3 regions of the Clostridium sp. Marseille-QA1073 genome follow, and region 3 is predicted to be linked to each of the others. Evidence: a T-box and tRNA genes for the amino acid it is inferred to sense, from the RefSeq annotation. Region 3 holds a T-box; the other regions hold tRNA genes.
What was found. The T-box of region 3 lies ahead of ACY1IQ_RS10325 (glycine--tRNA ligase). A T-box ahead of a tRNA ligase gene usually reads a tRNA of that ligase, here a tRNA-Gly.

Region 1 (10,607 bases), on a different contig from region 3:
CTTTGTGATAATTTTTTATTAGTCCTCAAAATGTAATGTTTTTTTAATTCTGTCTTCGCCTAGAATTGTATTAGCAAATATATCTTTTGCTATATATAAATATTCTTCTGGATTTATCATGCTGGGACTAAAATGAGTTAACCACAGTTCTTTTACATTTGCAGATTTAGCTAAGTGTGCAGCTTCTGAAAATAGCATATGTTTATTAGAAAGTGCTTTTTCTAAATAACTATCGTCCCCATACATACCTTCACAAATAAAAAGATCTGAATCCTTAGAAAGTATTTCAAGATTAGTACAGGGTCTAGTATCGGTGGCATAACAAATTTTTATTCCTTTTCTCTCTTCTCCTAATACCATTTCATTACTATAACATATTCCATCAAAAAATACTTTTTTTTCATTTTGCAATTTGTTCCACAGGGTTTTAGGAACTTTATTTTTTATTGCTTTTATAGGATCAAACCGTCTTTTCCGTTTTATATAAAAAGAATAGCCATTACAAAAAGTGGTATGATCTAAAGAACTAGTATATATAATAAAATCTTCAAAATTAAAAACTTCTCCATTTTCATCAGTCTCTATAAGATTAATTTCATAAGGAAGAATAGGAAAGAGTACAGAGAGTCCTAATATAACTTCTTTCAGCCCCAGAGGACCTATTATAGTTAATGGTTCTTGTCTACCAGAATTAGCTATTGTTAAAAGAAGTCCAGGAAGCCCTATTACATGATCTCCATGGAAATGAGTAATGCATATTATATCAATAGATTTAAAACCTGTTCCTACCATTTTCATTGATACTTGAGTACCTTCGCCGCAATCTATTAATATTTTACGACCTTTAATATTTAGTAAAAGAGCGGTTAAGCTCCTACCTGGAGTGGGGAGATTACCACCACAGCCTAAAAGTAAAACATCTATCAAAGTATCACCTACTTTTTAATTAATTTTAATATACAAAATTATTATAACCAATACTATAATAATATAATATTGGTTATAATATTGATATAAGAAGTAAAAAATACTTTTTAGTTTTACTTTACAACTTTATACAATGGAGCACTGGCAATTAATAGAGTACAATTTGTTGAAATATAATATGTTTTTAAGTTTAAATTAAATTTTTAATAGAAACTTTGCAAAAATACTTGCACAATTTTTCTAGCTATGGTATTATAATCTTCGTCGGCAGTGGTCGACAAAATACATGCGTTTTTAGCTCAGCTGGATAGAGCAACGCCCTTCTAAGGCGTGGGCCAGGGGTTCGAATCCCTTAAAACGCACCAAATATGGTGGCCGTAGTTCAGTTGGTAGAGCACCAGATTGTGGCTCTGGGTGTCGTGGGTTCGAATCCCATCGGTCACCCCATATTTAAAATAAGTACAAGCTATTGGATAAATATTAATATTTTAAAATGCTAATATGAAAATTAACATCATTATGCGGGAGTGGCTCAGTGGTAGAGCGTCACCTTGCCAAGGTGAACGTCGCGAGTTCGAATCTCGTCTTCCGCTCCAATATGCGGGTGTAACTCAATGGTAGAGTGCTAGCCTTCCAAGCTAGTTACGAGGGTTCGATTCCCTTCACCCGCTCCAAAAAATAATTAAATGTCACTAATTTTTATGTGATAAAATAAAAAAATACTCGGGGTGTGGCGCAGATGGGAGCGCGCGTGGTTTGGGACCATGAGGTCGCAGGTTCAATCCCTGTCACCCCGACCACTAATTTTAAAACTTAATATGCGGGAGTGGCTCAGTGGTAGAGCGTCACCTTGCCAAGGTGAACGTCGCGAGTTCGAATCTCGTCTTCCGCTCCAATGTGCGGGTGTAACTCAATGGTAGAGTGCTAGCCTTCCAAGCTAGTTACGAGGGTTCGATTCCCTTCACCCGCTCCAAAAAATAGTCAAATATGGCTATTTTTTTATTGCGTAAAAAATATTTTATTAAAATAGATTAGAATTCTATAAATGTTAATAATTAATTCTCAGATAGCGTTAATATGAATACTGCAAATATAAATAATTAGTCATTTATATTTTTAAAATTAATTTAGAGAAACATTAGATTTTTTTAATTTGAAATTCACTTAACTTTATATTAACATTTTATATAGTGTACTTTACTTATTTTAAGAAGAATAATTAAAATATTTATTGTACTTAAGGTATTAGAAGTAATATATCTATCTAAAAATCCTTGATATTAATAAGTAACCAAAGGAGAAAATATAATGGGAAATGATTTAATAAAAAAGAATACACTAAGTCTTTTCTTTAAATTTGTTATACCATCAATAATAGGAATATTAGTAAATTCTCTTTATTTAATAATTGATGGAATATTTATAGGACGTGGTGTAGGAGAGATTGCACTTGCTAGTATTAATCTTATATTTCCAATAGCATGTGTAAATATGGCAATTGGTTCTCTATTTGGAACAGGTGCAGCGACCTTAATATCTATACGACTTGGTGAGAATAAAAAGGAAGAATCTAAAAATATATTGGGAACATCCATTTTAGCTATGATTTTAGTTTCAGCTTTTATATCTTTAATAGGATTAATGTTTTTAGAACCGATAATGAGATTTCTAGGAGCAGAAGGAGAAGTCTTAAAGTTAAGTAAGCAATATGGAACTATATTATTTTTAATAACACCTTTTCATGTACTAGCTACTGGATTAAATCCTATTACAAGATCAGATGGGAATCCTAAATTATCCATGAACATACTTATTATTGCTTCAATTTTAAATGGATTTTTAGATTGGTTATTTGTTATTAAATTAAATCTAGGAATTATAGGTGCAGGATGTGCTACAGCTATTGGCATAATAGGGTCTTCTGTATATCTTTTATTCTATTTCTTTAGTAAACAAGCTAATGTTAAGATTAAATTGTCTTATTTAAAAATAAAGATAGATATTTTAAAAGAAATTTGCACCTCAGGTTTTATGTCTTTTGCTATGCAGGTAGCTTTAGGATTTATAATATTTATTCAAAATCATATATTATTAAGCTACGGTACAACTTTAGATGTATCAATATTTGCTATTGTAGGATATATTTCCATAGTATTTATTCAAATATTATATGGAATAGCGCAAGGAATACAACCTATTATAGGATATAATTATGGTGCAAAGGAACATGGGAGGGTTAAAGAAATATTAAAAATTAGCTTAATAGCAGATGTTATTTTTGGAAGTACTACATTTATATTTGTATATATTTTTTCATGTAAATTAGTAGGCATTTTTAATAATAATCCAGAAGTTATTAAGTTAGCGGCTAAAAGACTTGTTATTTATTTAGCATCCATGCCCACCGTTGGAATAGTAATAACCTTTGCAAGCTATTTTCAAGCAACTAAGCGAAATTTATTTGCCAATATAATTTCTGTAGGACGTTCTTTTGTACTTTTAATACCTATATCATTTATCTTACCTTATTTTATAGGAGTAGATGGAGTGTTTTTAGCACCAGTAGTAGCTGATTATATAGGATTAGTTGTTACAATAATACTTTGTTTAAATTTAAAGAATAATAAAGATAATGGAAATAATTTAGTAATATAAATTAAAATAATTCTCAATGAAAATGTACAATCATGATTGAAATTAATTCTTTATGAATTAATTTCTTTATTTTTGTTTAGATATTTTAAGATTTAAATTAGTTACTTTTATATGATGAGCCATGTATCTTGTTAACTTTAAAATTTATTATAAATATAATTTAGTGTGTATTTGTTACATTACAAGTTTTTAAGGAGGATAGAGATGGAGTTAGAAAAATATAAAGAATTAACTAGTATAATAGTTGAGAAAATAATAAAATAGATATGGAAAAGTCTTAATTATAAGACTTTTTTATAGAATTAATAGTTAATTAAACTAACTAACTTAAACGGAGGGGAAGAATGGAGAATAGTTTATCTACAAAAAGTATCGGAAGTTTGTTTTTGAAGTTTGTAATTCCAGCAATTATAGGAGTTTTAGTAAATTCAGTGTACATAATTGTAGATGGAATATTTATAGGAAGAGGAGTAGGAGAAACAGGGCTAGCAGCTATAAATATTTTGTGGCCAGTAATGTGTGGTAATATGGCAATAGGTATGCTTTTAGGAGTAGGAGGTTCCGCGCTTATTGCAATAAAGCTTGGACAAAATGAAAAAGAGGAAGCTAGGCAAATTTTAGGTACATCTGTTTTTTCTATGATATTAATTGGATTAATAATAACTATAGTAGGATTATTATTTTTAGAGCCGATTATGATTTTCCTAGGAGCTGAAGGAGAAGTTTTAAAGTTAAGTAAAGAATATAGTGTAATAATTATTTCTGCTACAATTATGCATATTTTATCTACAGGATTAAATCCAATTGCAAGGGCAGAAGGAAATCCAAAATTATCAATGAATATTTTGGTAATTTCTGCTATATTAAATGCATTTCTAGACTGGTTATTTGTAATGAAATTAGGGTATGGAATGGGAGGAGCGGCAGCAGCAACTATAGTAGGCATGACTCTTTCAGGCCTTTATTTTCTTTATTATTTTTTTTCAAGAAAATCCAAACTTCATATTAGACTAAAACATCTTAAAATTAAGTTTAACATATTAAAAGAAATATGTATTTCTGGTTTTGTATCTTTTGGTATGCAAATGTCTTTGGGTATTTTAACTTTTATCCAAAATAATTTAATACTTCATTATGGAACGACAATAGATTTAGCTATGTTTGCTATAGTAGGATATGTTGCAACAATATTTTTAGAAATATTATTAGGAATAGCTCAAGGAACTCAGCCAATTATAGGGTATAACTATGGCGCTGAAAAATATGATAGAGTTAAGAAAACTTTAAGGTTAGCTTTAATCGTTGATATAGTATATGGATGTATAGCACTAATATTGCTTTTCATATTTGCAACTTCAATTGTAAACATATTTAATGATAATTTGGAATTCGTTAATAGTACAGCTACAAGATTAAAAATGTACTTAGGGTCATTACCGTTTTTAGGTATAGTAATAACTTATGGAAGCTATTATCAATCAATACAAAAAGATTTATATGCAAATATAATTTCTATAGGCCGTTCCTTTATATTTTTAGTGCCAGTATCATTTATATTACCTAAATTTTTAGGAGTTGACGGAGTGTTTTTATCACCACTAGTTTCTGATACCTTAGCTTTAGCTACCACTATTTTCATTGGTATATTAAATAAGAGAAAAGAAGAAGTAACTATTGCCACCTAATATATATTTAGTAATTATTTATAATTGTGAATTATAAAGAGTTTGATAAATGCACTTTTTATGTTTATTTAGATAAAAAGTGCATTTTTATTTCTTAGTTATAATAAATCCTGTAGATATTCTTTATCTTTAATAATAATCTTTTTATTACCTACAAGTTCTATAATATTTTCTTCACTTAATGAAGTTAGTTTTCTACTTATGGTTTCACGGGTCACTCCTATATAATTTGCCATATCTTCTCTATTTATAGAAAGGATTATTGTATTATTTTTTTCTAGTTTTAATAGCAGTTCTGCGATTCTACTATCTATATCTTTATTGGTTAAAGTAGTAATCATATTTTCAAGGCTTTCAATTCTATCATAAGCATACTCTAATATTTTCAAAGTAATTTCAGGAGATTCTTTGATGATTTTATCAAAATCCTCTTTAGAAATCATGCAAATATTAGTTTTTTCAAGGGCTTTAGAAGCAAAGTTAAATTTACTACTTTTTAAAAGGCTCAAGTCTCCAATAAAATCTCCCTCATTTAAGAGATATAAAATTTGTTCTTTACCTTCTTTGTTATAAGTATAGACCTTTAATTTCCCACTATTTATAATATAAAGTTTGTCGGAAGTATCATCTATATTAAATAAAACATCTCCCTTTTCAAAACTTTTTCTCTTTATTAAGGTTGTAATCTTTTTTAATTGATTTTCATCTAATCCTTTAAATATTGATATTTTACTAGCGCAATATTTACCTGAACAACTATTACAACTATAAAGGTTAATCATAAAAGAACCCTCCACTTTCTTAAGGTATAAATATATATATCTTATTATACACTAAATAATTTATTATAATTTGATTTAAATCACATATTTCCATAAGATAAAAATCTATAATAAAGGCATAAGCCAAGCTAATATATTAGTATATTACATTTTAAAATTGTTAAATTCTTTTAAATACTTAAATGGAGGGAGTTATTATGGAAAAAACATTTTATAGCACAATGCTCATTGGAGATATACTTAGTGAATATCCAGGAGCAGGCGATATATTTAAAATTTACGAAATAGATTTTTGTTGTGGAGGAAATAGACCTTTAATAGAGGCTATAAAAGAACAAGGATTAAATGAAAAAGAGATAATGGATAAAATAAATGAAAATTATAAAGTATCTATTATGAAAACAGCACCTAAGCTATGGAAGAATGTATCTTCAGAAGAATTAATAAAGCATATTATAGATACTCATCATAATTATTTATACAATGAACTTCCTAATATAGGAGAGCTTATAGAAAAAATTATAAGAGCACATGGTGACAATCATAAGGAGCTTTATAAAGTTCAAGAATTATTTACAGCTTTAGCCAAAGAATTATTAACTCATTTACCTAAGGAAGAAGAAGAAATTTTTCCACTTATACTTAAAGGTGAAGAAAAAGAGCAAATAAAAAATAAAATCAATGAACTTGAAAATGAACATGAAGGTGCTGGTGTTATTCTTAAAGAATTGAGAAAAGTAACAAATGGTTATAGTATTCCAAGTGATGTATGCTTAACCTTTGAGATGACATATAGAAAATTAGTTGATCTTGAAAGTGACATCTTTCAGCATATTCACTTAGAAAATAATATATTATTTAAAAGATATTGATATAAATGTACAACTTTAGAATTTAATCTATACGTTGATACAATTATGTTATTAAATTATTTAAGTTTATATTAATATGAAATTGAAAATTGACGATTGTCAATTGTCCATTCTTAATTCTCTATTAATTAAAGTTATGCATGAAAATATTTAAATGTGTAGCTATATTGGGCTATACATTAATTTTTAAGATCGTATCATATATTGAGCTGGAGTAAGCAGAGTATTTATTTTATCTACTTACTTCAGTTCATTTTTTATAAATATATAGATATCCTAAGGTATATTAAAGAATTAATAAGAGAAGTTTTTAAAATGTTTTTTCTACTATACTTTTAATTTTAGGAATAATCTCTTCTATCATTATATCCGCTTTTTCTTTTGAGCTGCTTCTAGCACTAGCTAGTAATCCAGAAGGTGGCACTAAGTCAGATGGCACTGGATATACTGCATATCCAGGAGGAGTCATTGCTTCATCTACCAATCTTTCCATATGTACAAGTTCCGGTGTAAATTTGAGCATGAATGAAGTTTCAGTTATAGCCGCATGCTCTAATGCCCAACCTGGGAATGGGATTTCATCAAATATTTTATCTATTGTTTCATTAGATAATGGATCCCACCAATTAGTGATAATAATTTTAGTTCCTTTTGGTATATTACGAGACACAAGGTCTGCCGCTTCAAGTATAAAGGCTTCATTTTCATAATGACTATTAAAGATTAATATTTTTTTAACTCCATCTTTAATAAACTCTTCTAATATATCTTTTACAAGAGCAACTACAGTGCTTCCATTTAAGTCTATAGTTCCAGGAAATAGAGGACCACCACCACTAGCTGGCAATGATTTATAGCCATAATTGATTGATGGAGCTACTATTCCATTAATCTCCTTAGCTAAAAGTAATGATAATTCATAAGAAATTACTGTATCAGTGCATAATGGAAGATGAGGTCCGTGTTGCTCTAAAGAGCCTATAGGGAGGATTACAACATCCTTTTCTTTTCTCTCATTGAATTCTTGCCATGTAAGAGCATCTAATTTTATTTCCATAATAGAAATCTCCTCTCAAATCGTTAAATTTATACAATAGTATTATAATATAACTATAAAGTTTTTGCATAAATCTTGCATATAAAGAAGCTTTATAGATACACTAATATATAATTTATAGAAAGTAGGAGGAGTTTTATGGTAGAGTTCAGTTATAAGCTTACAGGGGTAGGAGTTTGTGAAGGGTTTATAAATATAAATGGAAATATAAGTGAATTTACACCTTACAATATAACAGATGCCATAGGAGATTTACTACAAGCAATTGTTAATATATTAGAAGAAAGTATTGATGGAGAAACCGAAGAATATTATTTTATTTGGCACGATAATCCTAATCAGCATAAATGGGAAATGTACCTAGAGGATAAAGAAAATATAAGAATTAAAATAACCAATGAAACCTATGATGGAGAAACGATAAGTGTAGATATAGATACTATTTATGAGTTTAAAGATTTTATAAGAGAAATTTTAAGAGAATGTGAACTACTTTTAAAAAATCATGGTATTATAGGCTATAGGACAAAGTGGGTAGAGTATGAATTTCCACTAGGTCTTTACATGAAATTAAAAAAATATATACTGTCTAATATGATAAGTAAAGAAGGCAGTACATATATAAGTGAAGAATTAGACTTATTAAAGGAATATATAGTATAAAAACATATTATTAAGATTATAAATGTTAATGTAAGAATAAGAGGAAAAATTGTAATGAGACAGGGGAGATGGGTTGATGAGGAAAATTACATTGGCTAATAATAAAACCATTGAAGTGGAATGTCTAAGTTGTGCTATTACAAGTGGAGAGGTTGAGCCTGATGGAGGAACAATTATTGAAACAGAGTTTTTTCATGCACATCAAGATGTGGTATATCCTATAGAAGGATTAGTTATATTAGCTTCCAAAAGACACATTAAATGTTTTGATGAATTAACAGAAGAAGAAAAAATCGACTATATAACATTGCTAACAAAAATTAGAGAAGCTCAGAGGAAGGTATTGAATATTGAATATGTATATTATTTCTATAATGAAGATACTACTCATCATTTCCATACTTGGATGGTTCCAAGATATAAGTGGATGTATAATTTTGGACACTCTGTTCAATCTCTAAGACCAGCATTATTACATGCACGAGATAATTTAAATTCTCAAGAAAACTTAACTAAAGTAATTGAAGCAATTAATAATCTTAAAAATTATTTAAATACTTAAGGGTATTTAGTGTTTATTTAAATACATTTGAAAGTTTATTAAGGAGAAGTTAAATGATAAATTTTAAAAAATTAGATTCAGTAAGAGATATTTTACCTTTAAGGAAAGAATACTATAATAGTCTTTTAAAGCCTATGGAAGATTATCACGATGTTGTACACATCATTACAGCAAGTTATTTTGGAGTATATTTAAATGATAGATTAATAGGATATTATTCAATTAGTAATAATAACAATTTATTATCTCAATTTTATATAATTGATGAATTTAGAACTTTAGATGAAAAAATTTTTTCAATGATAATTGAGGAAGAATCTATAGAAGGTGCTATTGTATGTAGTATTGAACCTATGTTTTTATCCTTAACTATGGGAATTGCTAAAGAGATAAGTATAGATTCTTATTTGTTTTATGATTTTAATCTTAATAGTTTTATGAAAAAATATGATAGTCTAAATTTTATACTCGCTAAAGGGGAACAAATTGAGAGAATTAAAGAATTTTATATGAAAAACTTAGAAGATAGAGATGAATGCATAAATAGCTATTTATTAGGATTAGTAGCTAATGATGAATTATTTGTACTTTATGATAGCAACGAAATTCTAGGAGTTGGAGAATATCGTAAAAGCAATATCTTTCCTGGAACTGTTAATTTAGGAATAGTTGTGAATAAATCTTATAGAAATAGAGGCTACGGGAGTTATATCATGTACAAGCTTTTAGAAAAAAGCGTTACAAGAGGGCACAGGGCAATTTGTTCCTGTGATTTTGATAATATAGCTTCTAATAAAGCTTTAGTTAAAGCTGGACTTATTTCAAGACATAAGGTTTTTAAGGTGATTTTTTAATAAGATGAGCTGAGTTAAGTGGTTATAATTGTTTCAAAATGATAAAAAAGTAGTAAAGATTAAAAAACTGTATCTCGATAAATGTATCATACTCATATACAAAAATAATGAATTTTAAGGAAGAGAGCCAATATTTATTTAAGTACATGCAATTTATTTTAATTAATATTATAATTGGTATATAAAAAGTCTTATAAAACTATAAATGTAGGAGATAAATTTATGAATAGATTAGAAGAAATTCAGAAGATTGTTGATAGTATTTTAATGGAGCAATCTGACTTAAAAGAAAGGCGCTGTGGTTTTGTTCACTTGTATGGTGTATCATCTATTTGTAGTTTACTTGCATTTAAACGTGGACTAAATGTTGAATTGTGCGCAATTGCTGGAATGTTGCATGATATATCAAGTTATAAAATCGGCTATACTGTTGATCACTCAAAGCTAGGCTCTATAGAAGCAAGAAAAATTTTAAATGATACTAACTGTTTTAATGAGAAAGAAATTGATATTATTTGTAAATCTATATCTAACCACAGTGACAAACATA
Region 2 (10,607 bases), on a different contig from region 3:
TTCTAGAAAAAAGAAAGATTTTTAAAAATATAATAATTTATTTATTAGAACTTTTTAGAAACTACTGAAGAGAACATTTACAATAATTAATTTTTTAGAATATGCTCTAAGCATAATACTTTATAAGAATTAAAAAAATATAGGAAAAATTGTAAAAACGAAATTGCAAAAAGTCTAACATATTATTGCAAAATATAAAATTATAAAATTATCTTTTATTTATAAGTTTTTGTTCAAAAAACAATATAAATCTTTAGAAATATAAAATAAAGTAAAAGTTTACAAGAACTTATTTAAAAATTAATAAAAAATGTAAGAAGTTATAATACAACACAAACTAAGCTATAATAAGGGATTTAAATATGTATTAAAAGTTAACTTTTAATACTTTATTAATAATTTTAATAAAAATTATTAAAATTAAATTTTTTTATTAAAAAAACTTTGCATAAAAAATATCTTGATTTTATAAAATTTTTAGTATATTATTTATTTCAAGTGAGAGGCAAAAGACAAAAACATTCAAATAACAATAAATTTAAACAATTTATGACAAATTGTTTAAACAAATAAAGAATAAATTAATTTTTTTCTAATTTAATTAATGTTTTAGGAAAAATATTAATTAATAAACAGTAATAATAAGAAAAATACAAAAGAACTTATTATTTAAAAGAGGGGGATACACTATGAAGAGTAAAAGATTATTATTATCATTATTAACAATTTCACTAACTGCTTCTGTAGCATTAGCAGGTTGTGGAAAGAAGGCAGAAGATAAATCAGCGGAAGGCGAAAATGGAAACACAAATGAAGCTAAGATGGACAAGGATCAATATTTAAATTTACTATTACAGTCTGAACCAAAATCATTAGATCCTTCTAAAAGTACAGATTCATACTCTTCTCAAGTTTTAACCAATGTAATGGAAGCACTTACAAGAGTCGAAACTGATAAAAATGGAAAAGATGTAATTGTACCTGGAGCTGCTGAAAGTTGGACTACATCAGAGGATGGCTTAACTTGGACCTTTAAGCTAAGAGATATGAAGTGGTCAGATGGCCAACCAGTTACAGCGGAACAATTTGTTTATGGTATAAAGAGAACTTTAGATCCTAAAACTGCTTCTCAATATGGATTTCTATTATATCCAATAAAGAACGCAGAAGCTTACAATGGAGGTAAAGATACAGTTAAAGCAGAAGATGTTGCGGTTAAAGCTGTTAATGAAAAAACTTTAGAGTTTACTTTAGAAAAGCCATGCCCTTATTTTTTAGATATAACACATTTTAAAGTAATGGAACCTCAAAGACAAGATATAATTGAAAAACATGGTGATAAATACGGAACTGAAGCAGAAACTATGGTATTTAATGGACCATTCATCATAAAAGAATGGGTTCATAATAATAAAGTTGAACTAGTTAAAAACCCAGAATATTGGGATGCTGAAAATGTAAAATTAGAAAAAGCAACAATGAAAATTATAAAAGAAGAAGCCTCAAGAATGAACGAACTTTATAACGGTTCATTAGATGTGACGGCAGTTACTAAGCAAGAATGGATAGATAAGCTTGATAAGACTGGAAACTACGATGTTATAAAAGGATATGATGGTTCAGCAACTTATATGTTCTTTAATCAAAATGATAAATATTTTAAAAATGCTAAAATAAGAAAAGCCTTTACTATAGCTATGGATAGAGAAGGTATGAGTAATACTTTATATAGAGGTTTATCAGAACCAGCAAAGGCTTGGTGTCCTCCAGCAGTACAAATAGGTGAAGTAGAATTTAGAGAAAAAGTTAAATCTGAACCATTAGAGGATTTAAAGAAGGATAATCCAGATCCTAAAGCTTTACTTATAGAAGGTTTAAAAGAAGAAGGGTTAGACCCAGATCCATCTAAACATACTATACAATTCATCCAATCAGGTACTAGTGCTAGAGATAAAGAGTTTGCAGAGTTCGAGCAAGAGAACTTTAAATCAGTATTAGGTATAAATATTCAACCCGAATACTGCGAATGGGCAGTATTCCAAGCGAGAACAGATTCAGGAGACTATGCAATTGCATCTCAGGCATGGACTGGAGATTACAATGATCCTAACACTTTCTTCGATTTATGGACATCAAATTCTGGTATGAACAGAACTGGATGGAAAAATTCTAAATATGATGAACTAATAAAGAAAGCTAGTGAAACACAGGATTTAGAAGAAAGAGCTAAAATCTTTGCTGAAGCTGAAAAAATATTAGTTTATGAAGATGCAGCAATTAGTCCTGGTGTATGGAGATTTAAAAATACTTATGTTCGCAAATATGTTAAGAATTATTCATCTCCAACTTTTGGAACAATTGATTTAAAACATACTTATATTGAAGGTAGATAATAAATAAGAAATAGGGCAGTTTTGCCCTATTTTTTATTTATAACTGAATTGTAAACTATGAAATATACCATTGTGAATTTAATAGCTTTAATTAGAATACTAAAAAGGCTAATTATTTTGAAATATACATTGATTTTAGAGCCAGGATGTCTATATATAGTCTAATATATTTACAAACAAACACTTTTATTTACTGATTTATAAAAATAAATTTACAATATTAAATAAAATATAACATTGTTAAATGAATAAAATATAAAAAATCATTTTTAGAAAAAATATTTTTTAAAATTAAATTTATTAGACGATATTTAGGTATAAAAAACCTTTCCTGGTAGAGAATATAACTATAGCAGGAGGGGTATAAACATGGGAAAAACACCATTAAAAAAGGTTATCAAAGCTAAGCTTAAAAGTAATAAAGAATTAACTCCTTACGAGGAGATGAGAGAAAAGATAAAATATGAAATTGCAGAAGAATTAGGACTTATAGATAAGGTAAAGGAATTGGGGTGGAGTGGTCTTACCGCAGAGGAAACAGGGCGAATTGGAGGATTGATGACTAAGAAAAAGAAGATGCTAAATATTCCTAAAAACGAAGATGCATATTAATAAAAAAATGGTATATATTGTAAATTTATTGAGCTGTTATTGTTTTATATTTTATATATTTAATTATAAAACTTTGGACAAATATTTAGAAAAGCTGTAATATATTATTGTTATTTATTATAAGAGTTTATTAATTTTATATAATTTTAAGGAGAAGAAGAATGTACTGTTATAAGAATTTTGCCAGTATATATGATGAACTTATTTATGGTGATGTTGATTATAAAAATTGGTGTGAAAAAATATTAAAAATATGTGAGGAATACTCCTTAGAAAGAAGAAACTATTTAGATTTAGCCTGTGGCACAGGAAATTTAACAGTAGAATTAGGTAAAAGCTTTCAAAATGTTTACGCTGTAGACTTATCACAGGAAATGCTTACAATAGCAGAAGAAAAGCTTCGTGATAATGGCATAAGAGCAAAGGTTTTTTGCCAAAATATATGTAATTTGAGCATAAAAAATAATTTCAATCTAATTACCTGTGCTTTAGATTCTACTAACTATATTACAGAAAAAGAAGATTTAAAAAAATACTTTGAAGGTGTCTATAATTTATTGAGAGAAGATGGAGTGTTTATATTTGATATAAATTCCCAACATAAACTTATTAATATATTAGGTAATAACACTTTTAACTATGATAGTGAAGATGTTGTATATATATGGGAAAATTACTTGGAGAATGATATAGTAAATATGTATTTAACTTTTTTTGTAAGGGAAGGACAAGTCTATAAACGATTTGATGAAGAACATTGTGAAAGAGCTTACAGCGAAGAATATATTGAGGGAATTTTTAAAGGTTTAGGATTTAAATTAGAGAAAAAATTAGATTGTTATGATAATATACCTGTAAGTGAAAAAACTGAAAGAATCACATATGTATTAAGAAAATAAATTTAAGTTATATAAAATATTAGTTAAAGATAGTAGTATTATTTTATATTGGATTAGGAAATAGAGTTCCATCATAGTATGCTATGAGTGAGCTTTAATAAGATAGGATAATAAAAAACAGACTAGTATATTGACTAGTTATTTTTTAAGATATACAAATATATGGATTTAAACTAGGAGGAAGAAGATGGATAAGTTAGTAAGAGCAACAGCACATAATGGTGATGTTAGAATAATAGCAGCAATAACTACAAATATGGTTCAAGAAGGAATAAAAGCTCATAATTGCACACCTACAGCATCAGCAGCTTTAGGAAGAATGTTAACAGCTGGAGGTTTAATGGGAGCTATGCTTAAAGCTAAAGGGGATAGTTTAACTCTTCAAATAGATGGAGAGGGAGAAGCAAAGAGTGTAGTGGTAACTGCTCATGCTGATGGAAGTGTTAAAGGATATATAGGAAATCCAAATGTAGATTTACCATTAAAGCCAAATGGTAAATTAGATGTTGGAGGTGCTATAGGAAAAGAAGGCTATTTAAAGGTTATAAGGGACATGGGACTTAAAGAGCCATATGTAGGTCAAGTTCCTATATATACTGGAGAAATAGGGGATGATTTAGCCTATTATTTTACAGTTTCAGAGCAAACACCATCTGCAGTGGCATTAGGTGTATTAGTTGATACAGATTTAAGTATAAAAGCAGCTGGTGGATTTATAATTCAAATGATGCCAGGAGCTTCTGAGTTTTTAGCAGATATAATAACTTATAGACTTGAAGAAATTCCTTCAATAACTACTATGATAAGTGATGGAATGACCATAGAAGAAATATTAAAAAATATATTTGAAGATATGGATATTAACATATATGAAGAAGGAAAAATAGAATTTAAATGTGATTGCTCAAGAGAGAGAGTAGAGAGAGTTTTAATTAGTATAGGTAAAAAAGAATTACAGAATTTATATGAAGATGGAAAAACAGAAGAAATAAAGTGCCATTTTTGTAATAAAGCTTACGACTTTACAACGGAACAAATAGGACAATTATTAAAAGAATTATAAAATGAGGCAATGATATTAAAAGTATTAATAAAAAATTTAAAGAAATTAATTCTTTGAAGATTAATTTCTTTAATAAATTTTTTACTAGCAATATAATTGCTAGTTTTTTTATAATAATCTAATGTACAATTTTAAAAAAGAAATCAATTAAAGACTTCTCTTAAAAAAGTGAATAATTATGATTTGTAAATAGATAATCTTTAATTATATTAAGTAAGTTTTTATAAATTTTTCATTTTTAATTAACAAAGAAGTTATAGGTTATTAAATATAAGAAAATAAAAGATATATTTCAAAAAATAGAGTAATATAAAAATAATTTCTTTAAATAGCAAAATAATCTATTGACATTAATGCTTATTTTTTATAAAATATAAATGTATTCGGCAGGTTGCTGAGAAAAAGTGGTCGCATAGCTCAGCTGGGAGAGCATCTGCCTTACAAGCAGAGGGTCACAGGTTCGATCCCTGTTGCGACCACCAAATAATATATGGCCCAGTGGCTCAGTTGGTTAGAGTGCCGGCCTGTCACGCCGGAGGTCGAGGGTTCGAGTCCCTTCTGGGTCGCCATTTAAATTTTAATATGACAGTTATTTTTGGCTCGATAGCTCAGTCGGTAGAGCAGAGGACTGAAAATCCTCGTGTCGCTGGTTCGATTCCTGCTCGAGCCACCAAATAAACGCGGGAGTGGCTCAGTGGTAGAGCGTCACCTTGCCAAGGTGAACGTCGCGGGTTCGAATCCCGTCTTCCGCTCCAATATGGCGCTATAGCCAAGTGGTAAGGCAGAGGCCTGCAAAGCCTTTATCCCCAGTTCAAATCTGGGTGGCGCCTCCAAAAAAGCATTGCTAAATAGCAATGCTTTTTTTATTTGATATAGAAATAAATTGATTATCCTTAGTATTAAGAGTGTATTTTATCTATATTTTTAATTATATATAAAATAAATACTTTTAAATAGTAAATATTAATCCAATAAGTTTAGGAAATATATACATAATTTCTATTAACTTTATATACTACTAATATTCCATTTTATATTTATATGTAAAGTTTTTTTAAAAGAATTTCACATATATGAATTTAAACATCTAAAAAGAAAATACTACCCCTATCAATTAAATTATTATCACTAAGGTAAATAGGAGTTATATTATATTTATCCAAAAATGTTAGTACTTCATTACCATATTTATAACTTTCTAAGTTTCCATAAAAAACCAAGTGGTTCTCATCCAATAGACCGCAGCTACCACCTATAAAACCATAATTCAGTCCAGGCAGCTCAATATCCCCAGGAGGAAGTAATAATATATTTATAGTTGTTTCTTTTAAAGCTTTTACAATTGACTTATCACTAGTAATAATTGCATTATCATTAACTATTACAGTAGAGCATTTAGTATACCCTTGTTTGACATTGATAAGAGTTTTATCTGTCATATATTTCAATAAAAATTCATCAGTATATTTAATATTATGTATAAAATAATCCTTTAGATTTACTGCATTTAAAGTAATATCATAGGGGTATTTTTCCTTTAGTTCATTTTTAGAAAATATAACATCAAAATTAAAATCATTTTGTAATAAATTGATGAAAGTTTTGTCCATGCTAAGGTGTGTCATTAACGTACTTTTTGAAATAGTATGAATTAGCATATCTGGATGACCACATACAGCATCATATAGTTTATCACTAGGAGGACATTTTAAAACTTTACAACCTAAAGTCTGTAAGGCTTTTATTTCACTATTAGAAATTCTAAAGTCTACTATAGCAAGTTTCATTTTATCACCTCAATTCAAATGTCGATAAATGTTTAAATTATTAATGCATATCCATTGTGAGAAAACGCATAATAAGATAGACATATAATTTTTAAAATTATATTAGCATTTTAGAAATCAGTTTACAAGTTATAGCTTTTGAGTTGTGGTAATTAAGCCATGTTATAAAGGAGTGAGCTATATGTTATTATTAACATTAATACAAGATGACAGCAAAGAGTATATAATAGATGAGATAAGAAATGCCAGAAATTATTTTAAATTAAAGAATGTAACGGTAGGTATTTCAGAAAGCTTAGAAAACAATCTTCATATTGTTAAAGTTTATTGTGATGATGAGAATTTTGATGAAAAGTTTCATAGAATGTTTAACTTATATATAGGTACTGTACTTTTTAAAGTTGTTATAAAAGAATTTTGCAAGAAAAACATTTCAAAATACTTATCGGATAATTTTTACTTTTTGAGGGGTGAGGACATAAAAGAAGTAAAAAATATCATAATTGATGTATTTGAAAATGAAAGCAATATAATAGATGACAATATGATATATTATATGAATAGAAAGAATGAAATCATAGATAAAATTGTTCTTTATCTAGAAGAGAATGATGAGATAAACATTAAAGGCTTTTTAACTTTTAGAATGAAGGAAATAGCACATGATTTAGAAAGCATAATAGATAAGATAGTTGAAAAGTTTATGATAGAAAAAGAATATAATGAATTTATTAAGCTATTAAGGTATTTTGTTGATGTTCAGGAAAGTAAGATAGACAAAGTTAATATTATGATAGATAAAAATGGAGATTATTTAGTAAAAGATGAACTTGGAAATGATATCTTAAATAACTTAATAAATGAACTTTATGATAGCAGAATAAGTTCAAAAGTAAGTTCGGAAGATTTAATAATAAGTGGTTTAATTACTTCTGCTCCTAAAAAAATAGTTATACATTGTGTGGAAAATTCCAGAAATAAAGAATTGATAGAAACTATTAAAAATGTATTTGTTGAAAGAGTAGAATTTTGTAATGACTGTCCAAAATGTACGCAACTTAAAAATAATATAAAGATGTAGTTTAAAATTGTTGACAACCAGAAAAACATATATTATAATACTACTTGTTGAATAAATGAATAATATTATTATTTAAAGAAGAAACAGCCGTTTCTCACCTTACAGCTAAGCTAGTAAGGTTAAACTGAAATTTGTATATTACAGTAGGGCGGCATTTGTCGCCCTTTTATTTATATATTTTTATAACACCTAGGAGGTGAAAACTATTAGTAAAAATAAAGATTTCATAATTAATGAAGACATAAGAGAAAAAGAAGTAAGAGTTATTAGTGCTGATGGTGAGCAATTAGGGGTTCTACCAACTAAGGAAGCCTTAAAAATTGCAGAAGAGAAGGAACTTGATTTAGTAGTTATTTCTCCAAATGCAAATCCACCAGTATGCAAGATTATGGACTTTGGGAAGTATGTTTATGAGCAACAGAAAAAGGATAAAGAAGCTAAGAAAAAGCAAAAAGTCATAAACATAAAAGAAGTTAGAATGAATGCTACTATTGAAGACCATGATATTGAAATCAAAGCAAATCATGCTAGAAAATTCTTACTAGATGAAGACAAAGTTAAAGTTACTGTGAGATTTAGAGGAAGAGAAGTTCAAAACTCACATGTAGGACATGAAATATTGAACTCTTTTGTAGAGAAGCTTGGAGATGTATATGTAATTGAGAAGCCTGCTAAGCAAGAGGGCAGAAATATGATATTAATATTAGCTCCTAAAAGAGCATAAACACTGAGAGGAGGAATTTTATTATGCCAAAAATGAAAACTCATAGAGGTGCAGCAAAAAGATTCAAGAAGACAGGAACAGGTAAGTTAAAAAGAGCGAAAGCTTTCAGAAGCCATATATTAACTAAGAAAAGCGCAAAAACTAAGAGAAATCTTAGAAAAACTGGATATGTTTCAACTTCACAAGAAAAAGCAATGAAGAAATTATTACCATACTTATAATCGAAGGTGAACTAGGAGGTATTTTAAATGGCAAGAGTAAAGAGAGCTGTTAACGCTCGTAAAAAACATAAAAAAGTATTAAAACTTGCAAAAGGATACTATGGTGGAAAAAGCAAGTTATTTAAAACTGCAAATGAGTCAGTTATAAGAGCATTAAGAAATGCATATGTAGGAAGAAAATTAAAGAAAAGAGATTTTAGAAAACTTTGGATCGCAAGAATAAATGCGGCTACAAGAATGAATGGACTTTCTTACTCAAGATTCATGAATGGAATGAAACTTGCAGGAGTAGACATCAACAGAAAAATGCTTTCTGAAATAGCTATTAATGATCCAAAAGCTTTTGCAGAATTAGTTGAAGTTGCTAAAAAACAACTAGAAGCTTAATTAAATATTGACTTTAAAATGTAGCCATAGGCTACATTTTTGTATTATACACTAATTTTAAATATTAATATGGAAATACTATAATATACTAAAAAAGTATATAATGAAAATAACTATAGTTTAAATACAGAGAGAATTGAGGTGTTTTTTAGTGGAATTAAAAATGAAAGATGTTTTAAAAAAGAGAGAATTTACTCCTATGCAGGTATTAGCCATTGGATATGCAGTTATTATATTTTTAGGCGCAATGCTATTAGCACTGCCTATATCAACAAATGCTAGAGTATCTACACCTTTTTTAGACTGTATATTTACGTCCACTTCAGCAGTGTGCGTAACAGGACTTATAACAGTAGATACAGGGACACATTGGAGCTATTTTGGTAAAACAGTAATTATGATGCTTATTCAAATTGGAGGCTTAGGATTTATGTCTTTTGCTACTATGTTATCATTAATTATAGGTAAAAGAATTACCCTAAAAGAGAGATTAGTAATGCAAGAAGCTATGAATTCGACATCTCTTCAAGGTATAGTTAAATTAGCAAAATACATATTAATATTTACTTTTTCTATAGAAGGATTAGGAGCACTTTTATTGAGCACTCAATTTATTCCTGAGTTTGGATTATCAAAAGGAATTTTCTATAGTATATTCCATTCTGTTTCAGCCTTTTGTAATGCAGGTTTTGATTTGATGGGTAATTTTAATAGTTTAATTAATTATAATGGAAATATAGTTATAATTTCTACTATATCTGCTCTTATAGTTACAGGTGGATTAGGATTTTATGTTTGGAATGAGATATATAATTACAAAAATATTAAAAAGTTATCTCTTCATTCAAAATTAGTAATATCTATGACTATTGCATTAATAATAGGTGGTGCAATTTTATTTTTCTTATTTGAATTTTCAAATGAAGCTACAATGGGAAGAATGAGCTTTAAGGATAGAATATTAGCATCAATTTTTGCATCAGTTAGTCCTAGAACGGCAGGATTTAACTCTATATCCTTACCAGATATGACTATACCATCAATTTTTTTAAGTATTATATTGATGTTTATTGGAGGGTCACCAGGATCAACAGCAGGTGGATTAAAAACAACAACTGCTGGTATATTATATATGACAGTTAAATCAGTTATTAAAGGACGAGAAGATACAGAGATATTTAAAAAGAAAGTAAGTAAGGATATGGTTTATAAGGCATTTTCTATTATGATTATAGCCTTAGGTTTAGTTATAATAGTAACAGTACTTCTTTCTATTACAGAGCATCAAACTGGCATGCCTTTTGAATATTATATATTTGAAGCAACTTCAGCTTTTGGAACAGTTGGATCCACATTAGGATTAACTCAAAAGTTAAGCGCTATAGGAAAAATAATTGTAGCCTTAACTATGTATGCTGGTAGATTAGGACCATTAACGTT
Region 3 (10,607 bases):
TTTGGTATAAAAGTCATGCGACCTTCATACTTTATGCGGTATTAATCTCCCTTTCGGGAGGCTATTCCCCTCTATGAGGCAGGTTACCCACGTGTTACTCACCCGTCCGCCGCTAATCCACTCCCGAAGGAGCTTCATCGCTCGACTTGCATGTGTTAGGCACGCCGCCAGCGTTCGTCCTGAGCCAGGATCAAACTCTCAATTTAAAAGTTTGAATCTTGATCATTTCTTAAAGAAATTTGCTCAAGTAAAGTTTGCTGACTGTAATAGTCATTTTAAGTTTCTTTCGAAACTCAATGAATTAACTGGTTTTACCTATTTCTCTGTTTAATTTTCAAAGACCAAATTCTTACTGTTTTGCCGTCGTTTCCCGACTGCTTTTTTATCTTATCACTTTGTTTTCTCGTTGTCAATATATTTTTTAAAACTTTTCAAAGTTTTTTTAGGAAACTTAGTTTTCTTTAAGTCCTATTAAATATGTTGATTTAAAAACTCAGTATGTCGCTTTAGCACTTGGCGCTGACGACTTATTCATAATAACATGATAAAAAAAAGCAAAATTTTATTTATTATTTTGCTAAAATTATTTTATAAATTCTTGGCAATAATATCTTTCTCGTTTTTCATATAAAGATACACTAGGATAAGTTTCTTTTTGTTTTTTCTAACTGGAATAGAAATCATGAATAATTGCTACTTTTAGCAATTATAATTAAAACTATTGAGTTCATAATTCACAAAGAATTAGTTTCTTTAAAGCTAGTTTCAACCTTAATTTTAAATTTTACATTATCTTAAGTTGTTAATTGAAATACTTAATGGCATAGTTATTATTTATAAATTAACTTCTTTTATCTATAAATGAAATACTGCCTTAAGCATTTTATTATACTCAAGACAGTATTCTACTAATTATAAATTATTAATTATTTCTTTAAATCTATTTCCTCTAACTTCAAAATTTACAAACATATCAAAGCTAGCACAAGCAGGAGATAATGTTACTATATCATCTTTTTCAGAAATTTCTTTTGCCTTATCTACCGCTTCCTCTAAAGTATCAACCATATATATTGTAGTTTCTATTCCTTCTTTTTCTTTTAACTCATCAAAAGCTGCCTTTATTTTATACTTTGTTGCACCTAGTAATATTAATGATTTAATATATTTATATCCTTCAAAAGCTAAAGGTTCAAATGGTAGCTTCTTATCATATCCTCCTGCTATTAATATAACAGGTTTTTCAAAAGCTTTAATACTTGCTAAGGTTCTTGTAGGACTAGATGCTATAGAATCATTATAAAACTCCACTCCATTTATAGATCTTATAAATTCACTTCTATGTTCCACTCCTCCAAAAGATATAGCTATATTCTTCATAACTTCAATATTTACTTCATCACAAGTTGCAGAAAACGCAGCTAATAAATTTTCAACATTATGCATACCTTTTAATTTTATATCTTTCTTATCACAAACTTCCTTACCCCTAACATATAATTTTTCATTTTCATAATATGCACCTTTTTCTACTTTTTTCTTTCTACTAAAAGTGTAAACTCTTCCTTTAGCTTCTTCTATCATTGAGTTAGTTATATCATTATCTTCATTTAATACTAATAGAGAGTTTTCATCTTGATATTTGTATATATTCTTCTTGCTTTCAACATATTCATTCATGTCCTTATGCATATCTAAATGGTTAGGAGATAAATTTGTTATTACTGCTACATCTGTAGAATCCTTCATTGTCATAAGCTGAAAGCTTGATAATTCTAATACTACTCTATCATCTTTTTTTATTTTTTCTATGTTAGTAAAGAGAGGCGTTCCTATATTCCCACCTACCCAAGTGTTATATCCTGCTTCTTTTAATATATTATATACAAGTGTTGTAGTTGTAGTTTTACCATCACTTCCTGTAATGCCATAAATCTTAGCAGGACAATATCTTACAAACTCCTCCATTTCAGATGTTATATAAGTTCCTTCATTTCTAGCTCTAACTAAAGCTTCACTATCTATTCTCATAGATGGAGTTTTAAAAATCACTTCAAATCCTTTTAAATTATTTAAATAGTTGTCTCCTAACTCAAATTTTATTCCTAATCCTTCATACTTATCTATATCTTTAAACTGGTCTCTATTTTTCTTATCAAAAGCAGTTACCTTAGCTCCAAGTTTAACTAAAAACTCTATAAGAGGTATGTTACTGACTCCTATACCCACTACTGCTACATTTTTATTCAATATATATCTTTTAAAATCATTAAAATCTCTTTTCATTCTATTTTTAATCCTCCAACATTGACTGTTATCATTAATAATATGTATATTATAACACTTTTTATTTGTTATTTGAATTACCGTAGAATATGATATAATCAAAAACGAGAATTTTGTCGAAATTGTTCGAATTGAATTAATATATAAACTTATCTTTGTCGTATTGATTTGCACTTTTCTACATGCTATACTTCTCTTGTGCCGTAAGGAATATGTTAAGATGATTCCCCAAAGTTTTAACATAACACATAACATATCCCCATGATTAAACCCTATTTTTTACCGGATGACAATCCGGTTATTTTTTTACCTAAAAACCCTTTTAACTTTAGAATTATCCTCGACATTATTGAGTATTTTTAGAATATATTTATTTCATTTTTTAAATTCTTTAAATAAATTTTAAAAATATAATTTTATCTATAAGTTATTAGTATCAATTTCAAAAGAAAAACTCTCTACAAATATATTGAACTTGTAGAGAGTTTTTCATTGAATTTAGGCATCTGAAATAAAATAATAAACCAAAGATGTTAGTATGTTTTATATCAGACAAGGCGTCAGGTTCTCCTCATAGTGGAGCTATGTGCGGGTTCTTTGAGCGTAGTATGATGAAAAATAGAATAACATACTGGTCTATTATTTTTTTGAAGATGCCTAAGTTATTAAAATTCCATTTTTTCTTCTATATATTTAGTAAGCTCATCTATATGAAGTCTTATTTGCTCCATTGTATCTCTATCTCTTACTGTTACAGTATTATCTTCCATAGTATCAAAATCCACTGTTATACAGAAAGGTGTTCCTATTTCATCTTCTCTTCTATATCTTTTTCCTATACTTCCTGCTTCATCGTAGTCCACATTAAATTTTTTAGCAAGTATTGAATAAACTTCTAAAGATTTTTCACTTAATTTTTTACTTAGTGGTAATACTGCTGCTTTGAAAGGCGCTAGTGATGGATGTAAATGTAATACAGTTCTAACATCGCCACCTTCAAGTTCTTCCTCATCATAAGCATTTACTAAGAATGCAAGAGCAACTCTATCTGCACCTAATGATGGCTCAATACAATATGGCACATATTTTTCATTTGTCACTGGATCTAAGTAAGATAAGTCTTCTCCAGAATGCTCCATATGCTTTTTAAGGTCGTAGTCTGTTCTATCAGCTATGCCCCATAGTTCACCCCAACCAAATGGGAATAAAAATTCTATATCGCAAGTTGCATTACTATAGAAAGATAACTCCTCTTCACCATGATCTCTAAATCTTAAATTTTCTTCTTTCATACCTAGATTAAATAAGAATTTCTTGCAGTAGTCTTTCCAATACTCAAACCATTCTAAGTCTGTTCCTGGTTTACAGAAAAACTCTAGCTCCATTTGCTCAAATTCTCTAGTTCTAAATATAAAATTTCCTGGTGTAATTTCATTTCTAAAAGATTTACCAATCTGAGCTATACCAAAAGGTACTTTTTTTCTTGAAGTTCTCTGTGCATTTTTAAAGTTAACAAATATACCTTGAGCTGTTTCTGGTCTTAAGTATATTTCTGATTTACTATCTTCAGTTATTCCTTGAAATGTTTTAAACATAAGGTTAAATTTTCTTATGTCTGTAAAATTTTTCTTTCCACATTTAGGGCAAACTATTTGATGCTTTTCAATATACTCTTTGTACTCTTCATTAGTCCAGCCATCAGCAACCGCAACTTCCGCTCCTTCTGAAGTCATATGATCTTCCACTAGTTTATCCGCTCTAAATCTAGCCTTACAATCTTTACAATCCATTAATGGATCTGAGAATCCCCCAACGTGTCCTGAAGCCACCCAAACTTCTGGATTCATAAGTATAGCACAATCAAGTCCTACATTATATGGGCTCTCTTGAACAAATTTTTTCCACCATGCTTTCTTAACATTGTTTTTAAATTCTACTCCTAATGGACCATAATCCCAAGAGTTAGCAAGTCCTCCATAAATCTCTGAACCTGAAAATATAAATCCTCTATTCTTGCATAAGCTAACAACTTTATCCATAGTAACTTCTTTCATAAAATAATACCTCCGTTTTTTTTATTTATAAACACTCCAATTGAAGTAAATTTACTTTAATAAAAATAAAAAACTATTACTAGTTAAGGGACGAAATAATATTCCGCGGTTCCACCCTTATTAGCAATAGCTCAGCTCTACTAAAATATACTCAAAAGCTCCCTTCACTATAAGTCTTTAATGATTTGCACCATCCATCATCTCTCTTTATAAAGTACTTAAAGTTACTCTTCTTTATCAATGTATAATATTAAATTGTATTGGTATATACTATCATAAAAATTCAGAATTGTCAAGCATTAATTATTAAAAAAATTAATATTAGATATATTTTATTTATACTTTATAATTTATAGCCATTTCTTCTATTATAAAAGATAAATATTTTATCTTCTGTAAAGTTATTTAACAATTTCTTAATAATAAACAAAATGGCTAATAACTTTTTAAACTTATAACAAAAATTAATAATTTAAAATTAGTTAAGTATTGTAGATTAAATTCCAATATCTTATAATTTATATAATTCTACTTTTTATAAATTTATCGCAATAAAAAAAGTAATACTATAAAGTATTACTTATATTTATCAAAAATAAAAAATGGCTCCGCGAAGAGGATTCGAACCTCCAACCTATCGGTTAACAGCCGAGTGCTCCACCGTTGAGCTATCGCGGAATATTGTCATTACTGACTACATATATTATTATATCAAAAATAAAAAACAAATGCAATAGTATTTTAAAAAGTTTTTATACTTTTCTTTATTTAATTTTATATGCCTTATATTAACTATGGTAAATAATTTATATTCATTGATATGTTTGTTCATATTTAACAATATTAAACTCTGAAACTTTTATAGTAAGTGGATATTTCACTTTGCTTAAAATATCTTTTTTAATAGATATTTTAAAATCCTCACTTTTGCGAATATCGGAAAGCCATAGTGCATTATCTTCTATAAGCTTATCATCTTTATCATATACCTTAACACTTTTGTCGTGATCATAGATAAAACTACATCTTTTATCACTACTCTCCTCCTCAGTACCTATAGACAGAAATTTACCTTTATCTTTGTTTATATTTTGCCTCTTTTCAAAACATAATCTTAAAAAATTATTATCATTTCCCTCTATCCTATCTAAATATATTTCTGAATTATTCCCTTCATAAACAAGTTCTTTTACTTCAATAGGCTCATTAAAATAGCTTAATAGTTTATCATCTTTAGGCATATAATTTTCATTAACTTGTATTGTAACTTCTATAGGGCTAAGTTTAGTAATTTTATATTCTCTTTCGTAAAGGATATTCTTTCTTATAATTTCTTTTACATCTTCTTTATTAATTAAATCTAATACTACTTTAAAAATTAAAAGTAGCCCGATTAAACATAAAACTATTTTAGAACTCCGTTTCATTTTAATCTCCCTTACAAATTACTCTTATAAAAATTTTTAACATAATCATTGTTAAATGTTAATATTCAATAATTTAAAAGTCGCTATAAGGATTATATATTATTAATTAGATTACTCGTAAAAAAATCATATTATATAAAAAGAGATATAAAGTCTTCATAAACAATATATCTCTTAATTTTTATATTATTGTAACGGCTTCATAGTTGGGAATAAGATTACGTCTCTTATTGATGTAGAATCAGTTAGGAACATAACTATTCTATCTATACCTATTCCTAATCCTCCAGTTGGTGGCATACCTACTTCTAATGCGCTCATAAATTCTTCGTCTATAACATAAGCTTCATCATCACCAAGTTCTCTTTCTTTTGCTTGTTGTTCAAATCTTTCTCTTTGTACTATTGGATCATTAAGCTCTGAATAGGCATTACATACTTCTCTACCATATATAAATCCTTCAAATCTCTCAGTAAATTCAGGATTTCCACGTTTTTTCTTAGTAAGTGGTGAAATTTCTACTGGATAATCGCATAGGAATGTTGGCTGTATTAAATGTTCTTCCGCAAACTCTTCAAACAATGCATTTAATACGTCTGCTTTTGTACAATCTTTTAATTCTTTCTTAAATTCTAAATGCTTTTCTTTAGCAATAGCTTGAGCTTCTTCATCTGTTTTAATAGTCTCAAAATCTATTCCTGCATATTCTTTAACTGCATCCACCATTGTAAGTCTTCTCCAAGGTGGTGTTAAATCTATTTCCGTTCCTTGATAATTTATTTTAGTAGTTCCATGTACTTTCTCACAAGCATAGGCAATCATTTGTTCTGTAATTTCCATCATATCATTATAATCTGCATAAGCTTCATATAATTCAATCATAGTAAATTCTGGATTATGTCTTACACTCATACCTTCGTTTCTGAAGTTTTTACCCATATCATAAACTTTCTCGAAACCACCAACAATACATCTTTTTAGATATAATTCAGTAGCTATTCTTAAATACATATCTATATCTAATGCATTATGATGAGTAGAGAATGGTCTTGCAGCTGCACCACCTGCTATCGGTGATAAAATTGGAGTTTCAACTTCTAAGAAACCTCTATTATCTAAGAATTCTCTTATACTTCTTATTATTTGAACTCTCTTCATGAAAGTATCTCTAACATCCTTGTTCATAACAAGGTCAACTTCTCTTTGTCTATATTTTAAATCTGGATTTTTAAGTCCATGCCATTTCTCTGGTAATGGCTTTAATGACTTAGATATAAGTGTAACTTCTGTTGCACGTACAGAAATTTCTCCTGTTCTAGTTCTGAATGAAGTTCCTGTTACACTTAAGAAATCTCCTATATCAAATGTTTTAGCATCTTTAAAAGATTCTTCGCCTACTGCATCTAATCTTATATATACTTGAATTTTTCCATATCTATCATGAAGATCGCAAAATCCAGCTTTACCTTGAATTCTCTTAGACATAAGTCTTCCTGCTACAGTAACTGGAATTTCTCCGCCTTCTTCAAATCCATTAACAACTTCTTGTGATGTATGGGTTCTATTCACTTTATAAACGTCAAATGGATCTTTTCCTTCAGCTTTAAGTTCAGCTAATTTTTGCCTTCTAATTACCACTTGCTCATTATACTCAGCTTCTTTTGCTTGAATATCTTCCACTTCAAGCTCTGGCGTATTTAAATTATTTTCTTCCATGTATAAACTCCTCCTATGCTCTTTTTATTTCAAGTACTTCGTATTTACTTACTCCATCAGGAATAGAAACCTCAATCACATCTCCTACTCTTTTACCTACAAGTGCTCTTCCAACTGGTGATTCGTTTGAAATTTTATTCTCCATTGGATCTGCTTCTGCTGAACCAACAATATGGAATTCTACTTCTTCATCAAAGTCATAGTCCTTAACTTTCGCTATTGAACCTATACTAATTATATCCTTATCTAATTCACTTTCATCAACTACTGATGCATTTCTCAGCATGTTTTCAAGCTGTATTATTCTTCCTTCTACAAAAGCTTGCTCGTTTTTAGCTTCATCATATTCAGAGTTTTCACTTAAATCTCCATATCCTAAAGCTACTTTAATTTTTTCAGTGATTTCTTTTCTCTTAACTGTTTTAAGGTACTCTAACTCTTCTTCAAGCTTCTTTATTCCCTCATAAGTCATCACATATTTTTTAGAATCACTCATTTTTTTCTCCCCTTTAAACAATATATATATTTACTCTATTCTTCAATAAAACACTTTATTAATTTAACATGATTGTACCACAAAACTTCTTTAAAGTCTTAAATCCACAAAATTTCTTTAGAATCTGTGGATTTAAGACTTTAAGTTATTATAAATCAGTGGCTACGATATGTCAATAAAAGGATGCCCAATACATCCTTTATTAATATTTATGTAATATTATATTACTGTATATTATCCACAAATACTGATTTATATTCAAGTAAAAGACTTAACACATCTTCATATTTAGTCATTGAGTTAATTCTATCTTTGATCTCAGTACAATATTTAAGGCCTTTAATATACCAAGCTATATGCTTTCTCATTTCCCTTACAGCCTTTATTTCTTCAAAATACTTAATAGATAAATTTAAATGATTAATACACATATCTACCTTTTCTATAGGTATAGGTTTTGTTATATTTTCACCTTTCAAAGCTTGGGTTATTTCTCTAAAAATCCACGGGTTACCCATAGCCCCTCTTGCAATCATTATTCCATCACAATTGGTTTGTTTTTTTATTTTCATGGCATTCTCAGCTGAAAATACATCTCCATTTCCTATTACAGGTATTTTAACCGCTTCTTTAACTTGCCTTATAATGTCCCAATCTGCTTTTCCTTCATACATCTGTTCCCTAGTTCTGCCATGAACCGCTATAGCATCTGCACCTGCATCTTCTATGTATTTGCCAAACTCAACAGCATTTATATTATTTTCATCGAAGCCTTTTCTAAATTTAACAGTTATAGGTTTTTTACTTACCTTCTTCATTTCCTTTACTATTTCTGCTGCTAATTTAGGATTTTTCATAAGTGCTGATCCTTCACCGTTTTTAACAATTTTAGGCACAGGACATCCCATATTTACGTCTACTATACAGATATCATTATTTTCATTAAACACTTCACAAGCATAAGCCATTATTTTAGGTTCATTCCCAAAAATTTGAATACCTACAGGTTTCTCTTCATCTGCTATTCTCATTAATCCTTCTGTGTTTTTACTTTTGTAAAATAGTCCTTTAGCACTTATCATTTCAGTATATACAAGTCCACAGCCCATACTTTTACAAATACCTCTGTAAGCTATGTCTGTAACACCTGCCATAGGCGCTAAAAATACTTCATTATCAAAATGAAGATTTGATATATACATACTATCACCTAGTCTCTATTTTTTTCATATATAATTCTAAGTCCATCTAAAGTTAAAAACGATTCCACTTTATCAATTGTAGAAGATTCTTCTGCTATTAACTTAGCAAGTCCTCCTGTAGCTATAACTATAGGCTCATCTTCACCTTTAGCCATCATCTCTTCTTTCATTTTACGCACTATGTAATCAACTTGACCTATGTATCCATAAACTATACCTGCTTGCATACTTGCTACTGTATTTTTACAAATTACAGTTTCAGGCTTTGAAAGTTCAACTCTTGGAAGTTTAGCCGCTTTTTCAAATAATGCGTCTGAAGATATCTTTACTCCTGGACAAATTGTTCCCCCTAGATAATCTCCATTTTTAGTTATAGCACAAAAAGTAGTAGCTGTACCAAAGTCTATTATTATCATTGAACTTTTATAAATATCAAAAGCTGATACTGCATTTACTATCCTGTCAGCACCTACTTCTTTTGGATTATCATATTTTATATTTATACCAGTTTTAACTCCTGGCCCAACTACTATTGGTGTCTTATCAAAATATTTTCTTATCATATGTTCTAAAGAGTACATAATATTCGGAACCACAGATGATATTATTACTCCTTCTATATCAGATATCTTTATATTGTTTTGCTCAAAAAGTTGCCTCACTTGTATACCATATTCATCGGAACTTCTCTTGTGATCAGTAGATAGCCTCCAATCAACTAATAATTCTTTTCCTTTGTATATCCCTAATACAATGTTGGTATTCCCTACATCTAAAACAAAAATCATTTAAATTCACCTCTATATAATTAAAAGCAGCTTTAAAAGCTGCTTTTATCCTGTATGTTTGACTAAAAAAATCTCATTACAATTAATAATTTAATTTTAACAAGTTAATCTATTTTGTCAAGGTGTTTAAATAATTTTTAAAACTTGTAATTTATGTATATATAATTTAATGTAAAGATTATTTATATTACGCTCTTACTACTATTTTCCATTATATTTAATATTTCTTTTTCATCCTTAGCAAACTCATATAATATTCTTTTTAAACTTCCTTCTTTTTCACTATTCATTAAGTTCATGTACATATTCATTAAGCTTTTCTCTACATTTGTAATATGACGACTTCTCACTAATTGTTCTTTTGTTAAATGATAATTATATTTCATGATAATTACCTCCTTAAGAGCTGTTGTAATACTTCAATGTGATTATTATGCTTTTGTATTAATTCGTCGATTGAACTTTGCATAGAGCTGCTATTTACAGCTTTCAGATAACTTTTGTACTTACTTATAAGTATTTCCTCTTTTTCTATAATGTTATTAATAGTAGCTTGATTGGGACATATCATAAATAATCTTCTCCTTTTTCACATATTATTATCAATATAAAAAGGTATATACTTCTTTTTAAGAAGT

Region 1: it has a tRNA-Gly gene. The T-box ahead of ACY1IQ_RS10325 (glycine--tRNA ligase) is inferred to sense a tRNA for this amino acid. The anticodon was not compared.
Region 2: it has a tRNA-Gly gene. The T-box ahead of ACY1IQ_RS10325 (glycine--tRNA ligase) is inferred to sense a tRNA for this amino acid. The anticodon was not compared.

Annotation. Positions count from the first base shown of each region.
Region 1 is NZ_JBSVQM010000003.1:229,088-239,694, reverse strand. Features, by position in the region: gene ACY1IQ_RS04380 (ribonuclease Z) at 19-927, opposite strand; tRNA gene ACY1IQ_RS04375 (tRNA-Arg) at 1,216-1,292, shown strand; tRNA gene ACY1IQ_RS04370 (tRNA-His) at 1,299-1,374, shown strand; tRNA gene ACY1IQ_RS04365 (tRNA-Gly) at 1,449-1,523, shown strand; tRNA gene ACY1IQ_RS04360 (tRNA-Gly) at 1,528-1,601, shown strand; tRNA gene ACY1IQ_RS04355 (tRNA-Pro) at 1,652-1,727, shown strand; tRNA gene ACY1IQ_RS04350 (tRNA-Gly) at 1,748-1,822, shown strand; tRNA gene ACY1IQ_RS04345 (tRNA-Gly) at 1,827-1,900, shown strand; gene ACY1IQ_RS04340 (MATE family efflux transporter) at 2,236-3,582, shown strand; gene ACY1IQ_RS04335 (MATE family efflux transporter) at 3,927-5,267, shown strand; gene ACY1IQ_RS04330 (Crp/Fnr family transcriptional regulator) at 5,366-6,049, opposite strand; gene ric (iron-sulfur cluster repair di-iron protein) at 6,247-6,921, shown strand; gene ACY1IQ_RS04320 (creatininase) at 7,232-7,978, opposite strand; gene ACY1IQ_RS04315 (hypothetical protein) at 8,117-8,641, shown strand; gene ACY1IQ_RS04310 (HIT family protein) at 8,718-9,203, shown strand; gene ACY1IQ_RS04305 (GNAT family N-acetyltransferase) at 9,257-10,057, shown strand; gene ACY1IQ_RS04300 (HD domain-containing protein) at 10,280-10,607, shown strand, end outside.
Region 2 is NZ_JBSVQM010000005.1:153,370-163,976, reverse strand. Features, by position in the region: gene ACY1IQ_RS06445 (peptide ABC transporter substrate-binding protein) at 690-2,393, shown strand; gene ACY1IQ_RS06440 (small, acid-soluble spore protein, alpha/beta type) at 2,763-3,005, shown strand; gene ACY1IQ_RS06435 (class I SAM-dependent DNA methyltransferase) at 3,167-3,904, shown strand; gene hslO (Hsp33 family molecular chaperone HslO) at 4,092-4,967, shown strand; tRNA gene ACY1IQ_RS06425 (tRNA-Val) at 5,374-5,449, shown strand; tRNA gene ACY1IQ_RS06420 (tRNA-Asp) at 5,460-5,536, shown strand; tRNA gene ACY1IQ_RS06415 (tRNA-Phe) at 5,565-5,640, shown strand; tRNA gene ACY1IQ_RS06410 (tRNA-Gly) at 5,648-5,722, shown strand; tRNA gene ACY1IQ_RS06405 (tRNA-Cys) at 5,727-5,800, shown strand; gene ACY1IQ_RS06400 (DUF6873 family GME fold protein) at 6,047-6,754, opposite strand; gene ytxC (putative sporulation protein YtxC) at 6,936-7,835, shown strand; ribosomal protein L20 leader region at 7,905-8,011, shown strand; gene infC (translation initiation factor IF-3) at 8,032-8,559, shown strand; gene rpmI (50S ribosomal protein L35) at 8,583-8,780, shown strand; gene rplT (50S ribosomal protein L20) at 8,808-9,167, shown strand; gene ACY1IQ_RS06375 (TrkH family potassium uptake protein) at 9,331-10,607, shown strand, end outside.
Region 3 is NZ_JBSVQM010000009.1:100,509-111,115, forward strand. Features, by position in the region: rRNA gene ACY1IQ_RS10315 (16S ribosomal RNA) at 1-206, opposite strand, end outside; gene murD (UDP-N-acetylmuramoyl-L-alanine--D-glutamate ligase) at 913-2,286, opposite strand; gene ACY1IQ_RS10325 (glycine--tRNA ligase) at 2,952-4,340, opposite strand; T-box leader at 4,424-4,590, opposite strand; tRNA gene ACY1IQ_RS10330 (tRNA-Asn) at 4,944-5,018, opposite strand; gene ACY1IQ_RS10335 (hypothetical protein) at 5,153-5,767, opposite strand; gene lysS (lysine--tRNA ligase) at 5,954-7,483, opposite strand; gene greA (transcription elongation factor GreA) at 7,497-7,979, opposite strand; gene dusB (tRNA dihydrouridine synthase DusB) at 8,204-9,181, opposite strand; gene ACY1IQ_RS10355 (type III pantothenate kinase) at 9,190-9,969, opposite strand; gene ACY1IQ_RS10360 (hypothetical protein) at 10,152-10,355, opposite strand; gene ACY1IQ_RS10365 (hypothetical protein) at 10,361-10,540, opposite strand.